4 regions of the Agrobacterium radiobacter genome follow, and region 1 is predicted to be linked to each of the others. Evidence: riboswitches for the same ligand, from Rfam matches in the RefSeq annotation. Region 1 holds a riboswitch; each other region holds the start of a gene.
What was found. A riboswitch is a leader RNA that binds a small molecule or an ion and turns the genes downstream of it on or off. The one in region 1 is predicted to bind cobalamin.
Positions count from the first base shown of each region.

Region 2: another riboswitch for cobalamin. It lies ahead of metE (5-methyltetrahydropteroyltriglutamate--homocysteine S-methyltransferase); the one in region 1 lies ahead of bluB (5,6-dimethylbenzimidazole synthase).
Region 3: another riboswitch for cobalamin. It lies ahead of MRBLRC7O_RS16405 (ABC transporter substrate-binding protein); the one in region 1 lies ahead of bluB (5,6-dimethylbenzimidazole synthase).
Region 4: another riboswitch for cobalamin. It lies ahead of nrdH (glutaredoxin-like protein NrdH); the one in region 1 lies ahead of bluB (5,6-dimethylbenzimidazole synthase).

Region 1 is NZ_JBEGHX010000001.1:1,302,829-1,306,032, forward strand. It holds gene MRBLRC7O_RS06590 (DUF2865 domain-containing protein) at 1-935, shown strand, start outside; gene bluB (5,6-dimethylbenzimidazole synthase) at 1,117-1,833, opposite strand; cobalamin riboswitch at 1,911-2,093, opposite strand; gene MRBLRC7O_RS06600 (TolB family protein) at 2,157-2,984, opposite strand; gene MRBLRC7O_RS06605 (glyoxalase superfamily protein) at 3,178-3,204, shown strand, end outside.
Region 2 is NZ_JBEGHX010000002.1:736,413-739,616, forward strand. It holds gene metE (5-methyltetrahydropteroyltriglutamate--homocysteine S-methyltransferase) at 1-1,209, opposite strand, end outside; cobalamin riboswitch at 1,308-1,520, opposite strand; gene MRBLRC7O_RS17275 (ATP-binding cassette domain-containing protein) at 1,590-2,372, opposite strand; gene MRBLRC7O_RS17280 (sugar ABC transporter permease) at 2,391-3,204, opposite strand, start outside.
Region 3 is NZ_JBEGHX010000002.1:544,376-547,579, reverse strand. It holds gene argE (acetylornithine deacetylase) at 1-16, opposite strand, end outside; gene MRBLRC7O_RS16410 (GNAT family N-acetyltransferase) at 220-1,098, shown strand; cobalamin riboswitch at 1,138-1,372, shown strand; gene MRBLRC7O_RS16405 (ABC transporter substrate-binding protein) at 1,531-2,562, shown strand; gene MRBLRC7O_RS16400 (FecCD family ABC transporter permease) at 2,559-3,204, shown strand, end outside.
Region 4 is NZ_JBEGHX010000001.1:2,597,733-2,600,936, forward strand. It holds gene MRBLRC7O_RS12750 (ATP-binding cassette domain-containing protein) at 1-597, shown strand, start outside; gene MRBLRC7O_RS12755 (nucleoside triphosphate hydrolase) at 594-1,223, shown strand; cobalamin riboswitch at 1,357-1,580, shown strand; gene nrdH (glutaredoxin-like protein NrdH) at 1,891-2,112, shown strand; gene nrdI (class Ib ribonucleoside-diphosphate reductase assembly flavoprotein NrdI) at 2,125-2,523, shown strand; gene nrdE (class 1b ribonucleoside-diphosphate reductase subunit alpha) at 2,511-3,204, shown strand, end outside.

The DNA of each region.
Region 1 (3,204 bases):
AGAACATCGTCATTCGCAAGATCAGGAACGACCTGCGCGGCTATGGCTGCTCGTCTGGCAGCGTCATCGTCTACGGCAATCCCAATGCCGGTGTCTGCGCCGAGATCGGCGATGCACTGGCGGAAGCGGAAAGCGAACGCGACGCCATCATCCGTGATCGCGACGATGCCATGGCGGCCGCGCGTGACAACGATGGCGATATCAGGCGCCAGCGTATCCTCGCCGCCCTCGATGCCAATGGCTGCAGCACCGCGCCGCAGACGGAAGCACAGTTGCCGCCGCCTTCCGATGTGACGCGTTACCCCGACGCCTTCCGGCAGAATGGCGGTGAGCCGGGACAGGCGGGGCTTTCCCCCTACCCCAACGCCGCCGCCGAAGGCGGGCTTCGTACACTGTGCGTGCGCACCTGCGACGGCTCGTTCTTCCCCATCGCTTCCAATGCCTCGCCGCTCGATTTCCGCGCCCAGGCCGAGCAATGCCAGAAAATGTGTCCGGGGACGGAGACGGAACTTTATTTCCACTCCATGACGGATCAGGAAACCGCCGACATGGTGTCTGCGGAAACCGGAAAACCCTACAGGGACCTGCCGACCGCCTTCGCCTACAGGAACGCCCCGGCAAAAGTGCCGGGCTGCGCCTGTAACATGGCCGCCTATCACGAAGAAATGCAGAAGCAGGAAGAAGCCGCCCGGCCGGAATCCGAAACACCCTATTCCGGCATCACGAAAATCCCCTCACCGCAAGGTGACAAGGCCGCCCCCAAACCCGCCGAGCAGCAGCAGGCCGCCAAGCCGCCGGAACAACCCGTTCCCGAACGCGACTATGACCCGAACGATACGAAAGTGCGCATCATCGGCCCCAAATTTCTGCCGGACCAGACAGGCCGGATCGACCTGAAGAACCCGGCATTGAAGGGTATACAGCCGCAGCAGTGAAGCCGTCGTGGAGCGAGCGGACGCCGCTTGTTTCTTCAGTCCGCGGCAGCGGGATGAGAGGGCTACGGTAGAGATATGCTGAGAGCTTGCCCCCTCATCTGACCCTTCGGGCCATCTTCTCCCCGCCGGGGATAAGAACAAGCAGCAACGCCCCGCTTCCCTCGCGGAACTTTTATCTGCCTTACACCCCGCCCCAGCGGTTGCGGAACACAAGCTCCTCCAACGGCACGCGCTGCCGCCAGCCTTTCACCGCCAGTTCCGGCTCGGTATAGAGCGCATCGACACGGCCGACGCAGAGCCAGGCGACGATTTCGATGTGGTCGGGAATACCGAGAATGGTGCGAATGTCGCTATCGTGGAAAATGCTGACCCAGCCGACGCCGATGCCTTCGGCGCGGGCTGCGAGCCAGAGATTCTGGATGGCGCAGACGGTGGAATAGACATCCGTGCGCGGATTATGGGTGCGGCCCAGCACCACCTTGCCGCCGCGCGTGGGATCGCAGGTGACGCAGATGCTGAGCGGGGCCTTGCGGATGCCTTCAAGTTTCAAGCTCCGGTAGAGAGCCTGCTGCTCGCCCTCGAACATCGCCGCCGCCTCCTCATTGGCGCGGCTGAAGGCCACAAAGGCCGCCTGACGGATCGCGCCATCGGTGATGAGGGTAAAATTCCACGGCTGCATGAAACCGACCGAGGGTGCCGAATGGGCCGCCTTCAGGAGACGCTCCACCAGATCATCCGGCAGCGGATCGGACAGGAACTGATCGCGCACGTCACGACGGGTTTCAATGGCGCGGTAAATCGCCTCGCGCTCCTCACCGGAAAACGGGCGGGCGGGTGACAGCGCATGATCGAAAGAACTGGCGCCGGGCGGATTGCTCACGGACGGATCGGCTGGCATCGTTTATCCCCAACAATGCGAAGGCCGGGCGCAAACATACACCCCACCTCGACAACAACCTGCCGCCGTCCGCGCGGTTCGGTCTATCCCGTCAGGCCGGTCTTCTGACTTGGCTTCATCCGCCCTTTTCGCCTTCCCGAATTGCTTCAGTGGCTTCTAAAAAAGAGCGTCCGCCTCACAGCGCTGGGCACGTTCCGGTCTTTCACCGGATTCCCGATTCTCCCGTCGCAAGGGCGGGCACCTGACAAAGGAAGCTATGGGCAAAACAGTTTGCGAATGCAAGTATTCTGCCGGTGGTGCGGCAATGTGGCCTGCCTCCCCCATTACACCGGGAAATACCTGACATAGGCGAACTCATCCCCATCCGGTGACCAGTTGGGCGAGTTCATCGTTCCCTGCCCGCCGAAAAGCTCAAACAGCGTCTCGGCATTACCACCATCCATACCCATCAGCCGCACCCGCACATCAAGATCGCGCGGATGGTCGAAAACGTCGCCGTCATAGGAGATGAACACCACCTTGTCTCCCTTCGGAGACGGGTGCGGAAACCAGTCGCCATAGGGGCTGTCGGTGATGCGCTCGACGGCAGAGCCATCCACCCGCACGCGCCAGATCTGCATCAATCCGGTGCGGCTGGAATTGAAATAGATCCACGCACCGTCAGGCGAATAATCCGGCCCGTCATTGCGACCTTCGCCATGGGTCAACCGCGTCTCGACGCCGCTTTCTATATCCATGGAGTAGATATCGAAGACCTGATCGCGAATGCCGCAATAGGCGAAGCTCTTCCCGTCCGGCGACCAGCCATGCCAGTAGGAGGGAAGGTTTTTCGTCATCAGCCGTGGCGCGCCGCCCACGGAGGCCATGAGATAGATGGCGCTCTTGCCGAATTCCACCTTGTCGGAAATGGCGTAGAGTGACCCGTCAGGCGAAATGCCGTGATCGTTGTTGCACAGCGTGGCAAAGCCGGTATCGACCTTTTCCGGCGCAATATCACCGGAAAGAGACAGGCGATAAAGCAGGCCTTCGCAATTCAACAGCAGATATTTTCCATCCGGTGACCAGTTCGGCGCTTCAAAGAGATCAGGCGTCTGCCACACCACCCGCATCTGCCGGGTGCGGATGTTGAAGATTTCGATGGAGCTGCGCATTCTGCCTCCCGGGGCGTGTCCGTGTTCTCGTTCAAAGCGCTGGGCAATGCAGACATTCCGTTTGCATCCGCCATGGCCCTGATTATGATCCTAGGGCGGCAGGCACCGTCCTGCAAATTCAAACCGGAAAAAACGCCAGCGCCCCGGCACCGTCCGCGCCGCTTGCCGTTTCTCCCAAATCCGAGGTTCCGCGATGAATACCATCGCCGATCACGGCATC
Region 2 (3,204 bases), on a different contig from region 1:
CTTCGAGGCAGCCTCCAGTTCCGGGGTTACAGCGGCCTTGCCCTCACCGAGAGCCTTGCCAAGCGTGGCAATCTCGTCGAGCTTCTGGCTGGCAAAGGAAAGCCAGCTTTTCAGATCGGCATCGAGGCCGGTTTCCAGTTCCAAATCGACCGGAACATGCAGCAGCGAGCAGGACGGCGCAATCTGAAACGCCGCCGCACCGCGTGACGCGATGATGGGTTCCAATCGGGTGACGATTGCGGCGAGATCAGCACGCCAGATGTTGCGGCCATCGATGACGCCCAGCGACAGAACGCGATTTTCCGGCAGCGCCTTCAACACCGCCTCCAACGCAGTGGGTGCTCGCAGCAGATCGACATGAAGGCCGGCAACCGGCAGCGCGGTGACGGTTTCGAGATTGTCCTCAAGCCCACCGAAATAGGTGGCGAGCAGGATCTTCAGATCCGGCGCGGCCCTGGACAAAGCCTGATAGGCCACAACCAGCGCATGACGCTCCCCCTCGGAAAGGTCCAGCACGGCGACCGGCTCGTCGATCTGCACCCAGTCTGCGCCTGCCGCGTGCAGGCGGCGCAGCAGCTCTTCATAGACAGGCAGCAGCCTCGCCAGCAGATCAAGCGGCTTGAAAGCAGCTTCACGCGCCTTGGCAAGCTTCAGGAACGTGACCGGACCGAGAATGACCGGACGCGTATGGATGCCGAGCGCCTTCGCCTCAAGGAAGTGGTCCACCGGCTTTTGCGAGGTCAGTTCGAAATGCTGATCCTCGGAGACCTCCGGCACCATGTAATGATAGTTGGTGTCGAACCATTTGGTCATTTCCAGCGCCGGAACGCCATGACCATGATGCGAATGCCCTTCATGCACATGGCCGCAGCCTGCATGCCCCTCGCTCTGGCTGCCGCGCGCCATGGCGAAATAGGTCGAGAGGGAAACATCTCCACCCGCCCATCCATAGAGGGATGGAACGGCGCCCACCATCACGGCCGTATCGAGGACATGATCGTAGAGAGAAAAATCATTGGAGGGGATGTGGCTAATCCCCTTCTCCTGCTGAAGCACCCAGTTTTCGGCGCGCAGCCTGGCGGCGGTTTCGAGAAGTTCCGTTTCGGAAATCTTTCCGGACCAGAAGCCTTCAAGCGCGAACTTCAATTCGCGATGACGGCCGATCCTCGGGAAACCGAGCGATGCGACTGGAATGGTCTTGTCTGACATTGTCATACCCCATTTGGTTGTGGGGGCATGGGTAAAGCGGACGCGTGCAGGTCCGGCTTGCCGAACCATTGCAGCAACCACCGGGACACCCCGCCCGTGGACGTTATTTTGTCCTGGCAGGTCTCCTGGCTTACGGGTCGCCGCCTTTGTCCGTCTTCCCGGAGTTCACCCCAGTGACGTCTTGGACAAAGGCTCGCCGCTTACAGTTGCGGGGGCAGCTCCGGTCTTGCCGATCGTCGGCGCACCGGATTCCCTCTTAGCTCCGGGATTGAAATAATCAGGCCCGGAGAACCATGACACCCGCATTTCTCACTACGGGCGTCACAATGTCAATAGACATAAAGAAATCTTTATATCTTTATTTCATTTAAAGGCAGGTATCAGGAGACGACCGCGCCCGGGCCCGCAACAGCGCCAGACGGCACCTTGCCCAGAATGATCATGCCGAGAACCTCGTCCTTCGTCACATCTTCCGTGCGGGCATGGCCGACCACCTTGCCGTTCTTCATCACGAATACCCTGTCCGCCAAGTCGAAGACGTCATGGATATCGTGGCTGATGAGGAAGATGCCGATGCCCTGCCGTTTCAGCTCCTTGACGAGATCACCGACCTGCGCGGTTTCCTGCGGCCCGAGCGCCGCCGTCGGTTCGTCCATGATGAGGATGCGGGCATCGAATAGAATGGCGCGGGCGATGGCGACGGACTGCCGCTGGCCGCCGGACAGTGCCTTCACCGGCTCCTTGAACCGCCGGAAATTGGGGTTGAGACGTCCCATCACCTCGCGGGCCGAAGCCTCCATGGCGACATCATCAAGCGTGCCCCATTTCGTCTTCAGCTCGCGGCCGAGATAAAGATTGGCCGCCGCATCGACATTATCCGCCACCGCCAGCGTCTGGTAGATGGTTTCAATGCCGTATTTCTTGGCGTCGCGGGGATTGCGGATATCCGCATCCTCGCCATTGATGAGGATTTCGCCCTCATCCCGCCGGTAGGCGCCGGACAATATCTTGATGAGCGTCGATTTGCCCGCGCCATTGTGGCCGAGAAGGGCGACCACCTCACCGGGGAAAAGATCGACTGAGGCGTTTTCCACCGCATGGATACCGCCGAAGGAAATGGAAATATTGCGCATTTCCACGAGGGGCGTGACTTGTTCCGTCATTGGGATTCTCCTCGGTTCTTACTTGGCGCGGGCGCGGTAGATGGTGTCGAGCCAGACGGCGACGACCAGAACCACACCGACGACGATGCGCTGGAAGGGCGTGTCGATGCCCACCAGCACCATGCCGGATTGCAGCGATTGCATGACGAGCGCGCCGAGCATCGCGCCCGCTATGGTGCCGACGCCGCCGGCGAGCGAGGTGCCGCCAATGACCGCCGCCGCGATCGTATAAAGTTCGTCCAGTTCACCCTGGGCGTTGGTTGCCGCGTTGAGGCGGGCTGTCGAAATCGCCGCTGCGATGGCGCACAGAACACCCATCAGCGTGAATATCTTCACCGTGACCCAGCGGGTCTTGATGCCGGCGAGTTCGGCTGCTTCCGGGTTACCGCCGATGGCGAATACATAACGTCCGAAGCGCAGCCGCGTGGCGATGAAGGTCATCACTGCACCAACGGCGAGCGCTATCAGCACCGGAATGGCGATGCCGTGCGGAATGAACAGGCCGCCGTCCGGCCAGGTGATGCCATTGGCATCGGCATAATTGCGGGCGATGTTGATCGGCCAGGGATAGCTGTTGACGACAGCCACAAAACCGATGACGACGAAGCAGCCGAGTGCCACCAGGAAATATTCCGCCCAGACCGGCCGCAGTGGAAAGCCGAAACGGCGGCGCTGGTGACGGGAATTGAGGATTGCCGCAACGATGGCGACGCAGGCAACGATAGCGGCGATCCAGCTCCATGTCGCGCCGATCGAGCCGCTGGTGCCGCCGCCCATCAGGCGGAAGGTGGAATCCATAGGCGCCACGGTGCGACCGCTGGTGACGAACCAG
Region 3 (3,204 bases), on a different contig from region 1:
TTTCGATTGCGTTCATGGCTGTCTCCGCCGCTTCAACGTCGAAAAGCTTAGAGTGGCCGGCGGCGTTTATCTGCTGAAATAGGGGTGTTTTCGGTAGATTGTTGTGTCTTTCCAGCGCTTTCGGAAAATTCCTGCCGGCAAGGCTGGTTATCTTCGGATGTCGTGGGCTGGGCTGCCGGGATCAAGGTTCCGCGCCGGAGGGAATGAGAGCCGTTTGTCATGGAGCTGCTCAAGGTCGATAGTTTCGAGTTGCGAACCGTGGATATCGCCGATGTGGAGGCCGATCATCTGCATGCCCTCTCCATGGCTGTCGGATGGCGATACCACGCGAATGAATGGTGTTTCCTGCGTCAATGTGGCATCGGCCTTGCCGCGCTTGACGAAATCGACCGCGTTGTCGCAACCGCCATGCTGTTTCCTTATGATGAAGGTTTCGCAACGGTCGGCATGGTCATCGTTTCCCCCCGTTTGCAGGGACAGGGCGTCGCACCATGGTTGGTGCGGCAACTCATGGCAGATTACCCTGACGCTGCACTGCGGCTGAACGCTACGGAAGCGTCACGGCGGCTTTTTGCCCGGCTGGGTTTTGCCGGAGATGCGGAAAAAGTACATCTCCTTCGTGGCAGGGCGCGCTGCCCTGCCGAGATGCCGACGCTCGGAAGAAAACAGAGGATCGAGCCGCTTTCGGGGGACCATTTGTCCGCTGTTGCGGATCTGGATCAGGCGGCTTTCGGTGTCTCGCGCCAGCGCGTCCTGCAGCGTCTCCTGCGGGAAAATAAGGGTTATGGCCTGTTCGAGGCGGATCGTCTCGTGGCCTTTGCATTGCGGCGCGCAGCGGGACGGGGCCATATTGTCGGCCCGGTCGTTGCGGGTGAGGAAACGCAGGCCATTGCGCTGGTCAGGCGGCATTTTTCCGATCTGGACGATCAGCTCGTCCGTCTCGATGCCGTGCGTGACAGTGGTCTTCTGACCGACTTTCTGACGCAATCCGGCCTGGTGGTGATCGAAACGCTTACCACCATGTCGAAAAACGTGCCGCAACCGGCTGGCTCTGGTTCCGCAATGATTTTCGCCCTGGCTGGCCCGTCTTTGTGCTGAGGTGCGGCACTATCGCAATTGACGCCCCGCCCGTTGCCCCTTATGTGAGAAAGCGACGGTTCCTGCAGCCGAAAGGCGAAGGGATTAATAGGGAACATGGTGCGGGCGATCTTTTTCGCCCAATGCCGTGGCTGCCCCCGCAACTGTAAGCGGATTGTCGTTCATCCCAGTGACGCTTCAAGGCGTCATGCCACTGTATTCTCTGGAATGCGGGAAGGCAGATGAGTGACGCAAATCCGTGAGCCAGGAGACCTGCCGTCAAAATATGAACCATCGTTACGGGCGGGGAAGCCCGGAGGAGGAGATTGTAATGTTATTTCATAACATTTGGTTTGCGTCCCGTCGTCGTTCTCCGTACAAGACGTCCCGCTGTTGCTGCGCGTTCTGACGCCTGCTGCTCTGGAATAAGTTTTACTTTCGACTGGAGAACACATGTTTCATTCTAGACGCCTGCCGGTCCATGCCGGCTTTCTGGCCGCCGCGTTTGCGGTTTTGCCTCTTGCCAACGCTAACGCTGCCGAAACCACTTACCCCCTGACGATCAACAGCTGCGGTCAGGAGATCACCTTCAAACAGGCTCCCGCCCGCACCGTATCCGTCGGCCAGAGCACGACCGAGGTTCTTTATCTGCTCGGGGTTGCTGACAAGGTGGTCGGCACGGCGCTGTGGATCGGCCCGGTTCTGAAGGGCTACGAGGAGGCCAATGCCAAGGTCGAGCGACTGGCCGATAATGATCCGAGCTTTGAGGCGGTTGTCGGCAAGAGACCCGACCTCGTAACGACCCAGTTCCAGTGGCAGATCGGCCCTGAAGGCGTCGTCGGAACGCCGGCGCAATTCGCCGAACTCGGCATTCCCGTCTATACCTCGCCTGCCGATTGCATCGGCAAGGATAATTCCGGCGGTGGCGACGGCGTGCGCAACACCGGCTTCACCATGGATCTGATCTATCAGGAAATCCGCGATCTCGCCAAAATCTTCAACGTGCAGGATCGCGGCGAGGAAGTCGTTGCCGACCTGAAAAAGCGTGAGGAAGCCGCCCGCGCCAAGATCGCCTTGGCAAATGGCAAGCTTTCGGCCGTCTTCTGGTTCTCCAGCGCCGAGCTGGATATCGACCCCTATGTGGCTGGCCGCAACGGCGCGCCCGGTTACATCATGTCCGCGCTGGGCTTAAAGAATGTCATCGAAAGCGATGAGGAATGGCCGACCGTCGGCTGGGAAACCATCGCCAAGGCAAATCCCTCCGTCATCGTCGCCGGCAAGATGGACCGCCGTCGCTTCCCGGCTGACGATGTCGCCGTCAAGCTGAAGTTCCTCGCCAGCGATCCCGTGGCCAGCATCATGCCCGCCGTCAAGGAAGGTCATGTCTTCGAGATGGATGCGCAGGCGATGAACCCGACCATTCGCACCATTGAAGGCATCGAAACGCTGGCTGAAGCGATTTCGGCTGCCGGCCTCGCCAAGTGAACGGTCTTTCCGTCCATTTCGGCAGGGTGGGACTGGCTTTCGCCGCGCTCGCCCTGCTGCTCGTCGCGCTGATGGCTGGAGCGGCCATCGGCGAGACCGCCATTCCTTTTGACGTCGTGGCGAAAACTATCGCCAACCGTGTCTTCCATGCGGGTTATCCGTTGGAGCCGCTGGATGAGGGCATTGTCTGGAGTTATCGCCTCAGCCGCGCCGTTGTCGCCGCCTGCTGCGGGGCTTCGCTGGCGCTCGCCGGGGCGGTGCTGCAATCGCTTCTGCGCAACCCGCTTGCCGATCCCTATATTCTCGGCATTTCCGCCGGCGCCTCCACCGGTGCCGTCGCTGTCGCGCTTCTGGGTTTTGGCGCGGGTTTCCTGACGATGCCGGCCGGCGCGCTCATCGGTGCTTTTGTGGCCTTTTCTCTGGTCAGCCTTCTCGCGGTGCGGGCGGGACATGGCAACAGCGCCATCATTCTGGCGGGGGTGGCCGGGTCGCAGCTGTTCAACGCCATGACCTCTTTCATCGTCACCAAATCCGCCAATGCGGAACAGGCGCGCGGCATTATGTTCTGGCTGCTCGGCAACCTCTCGGGCGTGCGCTGGCCGGATGTCTGGCTGGCGCTGCCGGTCAGCCTTGCGGGTCTTG
Region 4 (3,204 bases), 1.3 Mb from region 1:
ATCAGGCTGGAAGGCAAGCCGGTGCAGTTCCGCTCGCCGATCGAGGCGCGCAAGGCGGGCATCGAAACCGTCTATCAGAACCTTGCGCTGTCTCCCGCATTGTCCATAGCTGACAATATGTTTCTCGGCCGTGAAATCCGCAAGCCCGGCATTCAGGGCAGCCTGTTCCGGGCGCTCGACCGCCCGGCCATGGAAAAATTCGCCCGCGAAAAACTGTCGGAACTCGGCCTGATGACGATCCAGAACATCAATCAGGCGGTGGAAACCCTCTCCGGCGGTCAGCGCCAGGGCGTGGCGGTGGCGCGTGCGGCAGCCTTTGGCTCCAAGGTCGTCATCCTCGACGAGCCGACGGCGGCACTCGGCGTCAAGGAAAGCCGTCGCGTTCTCGAGCTTATTCTGGATGTGCGCTCCCGCGGTCTGCCGATTGTCCTGATCTCGCATAACATGCCGCATGTTTTCGAGGTTGCGGATCGCATCCATATCCACCGGCTCGGTAAGCGCCTGTGCGTCATCAATCCGAAGGACTATTCCATGTCCGACGCCGTCGCCTTCATGACCGGCGCCAAGGAAGCGCCGAAGGAAACGCTTGCCGCATGACGCTGAAGCTTGAGACGATCGTCGAAGACGTTCTTCGGCGGGCAGAGGGTCAATCCCGTTTCATCATAGCCATTGCCGGTCCCCCTGGGGCCGGCAAATCCACGCTGGCGGATGCTCTTTGCGAGGCCTTGTGCGCGCGAGGCGAAACGGCTGCCGTCCTGCCCATGGATGGCTTCCATATGGACAATGGCATTCTTGAGGAACGGGGCCTGCTGCCGCGAAAAGGCGCACCTGAAACTTTCGATGTGCGCGGCTTCCTTGATATCGTGTCCGCTGTCCGCAAGGGCGGGCAGGAGGTGCTTGTTCCGGTTTTCGACCGCTCCCGGGAGATTGCCATTGCGTCCGCCCGGGCGATCGCGCCGGAAACACGCCTTATCCTTGCCGAAGGCAACTATCTGCTGCTGAACGAAGCGCCCTGGACAAACCTCTCCGAGAGCTTTGACCTCACCATCTTCGTGGGCCCGTCCGTCGCCGTGCTGGAAGAGAGGCTGCGGAACAGATGGCAGGGTTATGGTCTCGATGCCGCTCAGATCCATGCCAAGCTTTTCGTAAACGATCTTCCCAACGGAAAAAGGGTGATCGAAAACGCCCGTCCAGCCGATATTCACATCGATATCTGGGAATAGATTAACGCTTTCCAGTTCTTTACCGGCAAAGCGCGTTTGCCGTTAAGCCTTTGTTGACCATGTGTTGAATCTTTTTGATCCACAGGGTGGGGCTTTTGTGTGTCTATTCATTGACGTGAAAATTTCCTCATATACTATATGTGGTGTTCAAGGTTCTTCCGATTCGCAAGGGTTGGGAGCTAAGACGGGAATTCGGTGCGTAACGCCATCATGGCGGAACAAGGCCGAAACTGCCCCCGCAACTGTAAGCGGCGAGCATCGTTCCGATTTGGGTCACTGGAGCCAAAAGCTCCGGGAAGGCCGGAATAGATGTTGTGACCCGCAAGTCAGGAGACCTGCCTTGAGCGCAAACGTCCACGGGCGGGGTGTCCGGAGGAAGGTGTTGACGCAAATGATTTGCGTGCGCCCTTTTCTGCCCCCTCCAGAACAAGCTTCGGGGTGAAGTCATGCCAGTGCATTTCTTTAAGTTGCTGCGCTCGTCGGCGTAGAGAGTGATTTTGTGCGGCTTGCAGCATTTTGGGAAAACCGGAGCCCGGTTTCCATCCGAAAATGCGAAGAGTTGCTTGGGCTACGCGCCTCACCTGAATGACAGATCCACCGCCACCCGATTGCGATTGTAATCGGCAATGTTGAGCCGTGTCCGAAATCGGCTTCGAGAGAGGAAATCATGACCGTCACCGTTTACAGCAAACCCGCCTGCGTCCAGTGCACCGCCACCTATCGTGCGCTCGACCGCATTGGTGTTCCCTATGAGATCATCGATATCTCCGAAGATGCGGATGCGCTCGATCACGTCCGGGGTCTTGGTTACATGCAGGTTCCCGTGGTCGTCGCCGGCGAACGCCATTGGGCGGGTTTCCGGCCGGATATGATCGGCTCGATCAGCTGAGGCGGTAAGGTGATGGGCCTGATCGTCTATTATTCCAGCCGCTCTGAAAACACCCATCGTTTCCTTCTGAAACTGGGGCGGCGTTTGTTTCGCCTGCCGCTCGGCGCTGAGGACGACGTGCCTCATGTGTCGGAACCCTATGTGCTGGTCACCCCCACCTATGGGGGCGGCGGCACCAAAGGGGCCGTGCCTAAGCCGGTCATCCGGTTTTTGAACGAGCCCTCCAACCGAAATCTCATTCGCGGCGTCATCGCGGCGGGAAACACGAATTTTGGCACCGCTTTCGCATCCGCCGGAGATATCGTCTCGCGCAAATGCGCGGTGCCGTTTCTCTATCGCTTCGAGCTTCTCGGCACGGAAGAAGACGTCGCCAACGTCAAACATGGATTGGAACGATTTTGGACACGCTGACCTCGAGCGCGCTGCGCAAGGACGCCAAACAGCCGGCAGCCGCAAGCCAGAAACCGCTTGATGCGGGGCTGGACTATCACGCGCTGAACGCGATGCTGAACCTTTACGACGAGAACGGGAAGATCCAGCTCGACAAGGATCGGCTGGCCGCCCGGCAATATTTCCTCCAGCACGTCAACCAGAACACGGTATTTTTCCATAACCTCAGGGAAAAGCTCGATTATCTGGTGACGGAGGGATATTACGAGCAGGAGGTGCTGGACCAGTATTCCTTCAATTTTGTTCGTGACCTCTATGACGAGGCCTATGCCCGGAAATTCCGTTTTCCGACCTTTCTCGGCGCCTTCAAATATTACACCTCCTATACGCTGAAGACCTTCGACGGAAAACGTTATCTGGAGCGTTATGAGGATCGCGTCTGCATGGTGGCGCTGGCCCTTGCGCGTGGTGATGAGCAACTTGCCCGCAATCTGGTCGATGAAATCATTTCAGGCCGCTTCCAGCCGGCCACCCCGACATTCCTCAATGCCGGCAAAAAGAGCCGCGGCGAGCTGGTCTCGTGTTTTCTGCTGCGGGTGGAAGACAATATGGAAAGCATCGGCCGCTCCATCAATTCGGCCTTGCAGCTTTCCAAGCGCGGCGGCGGCGTGGCGCTGTCCTTGACCAATATTCGCGAATTCG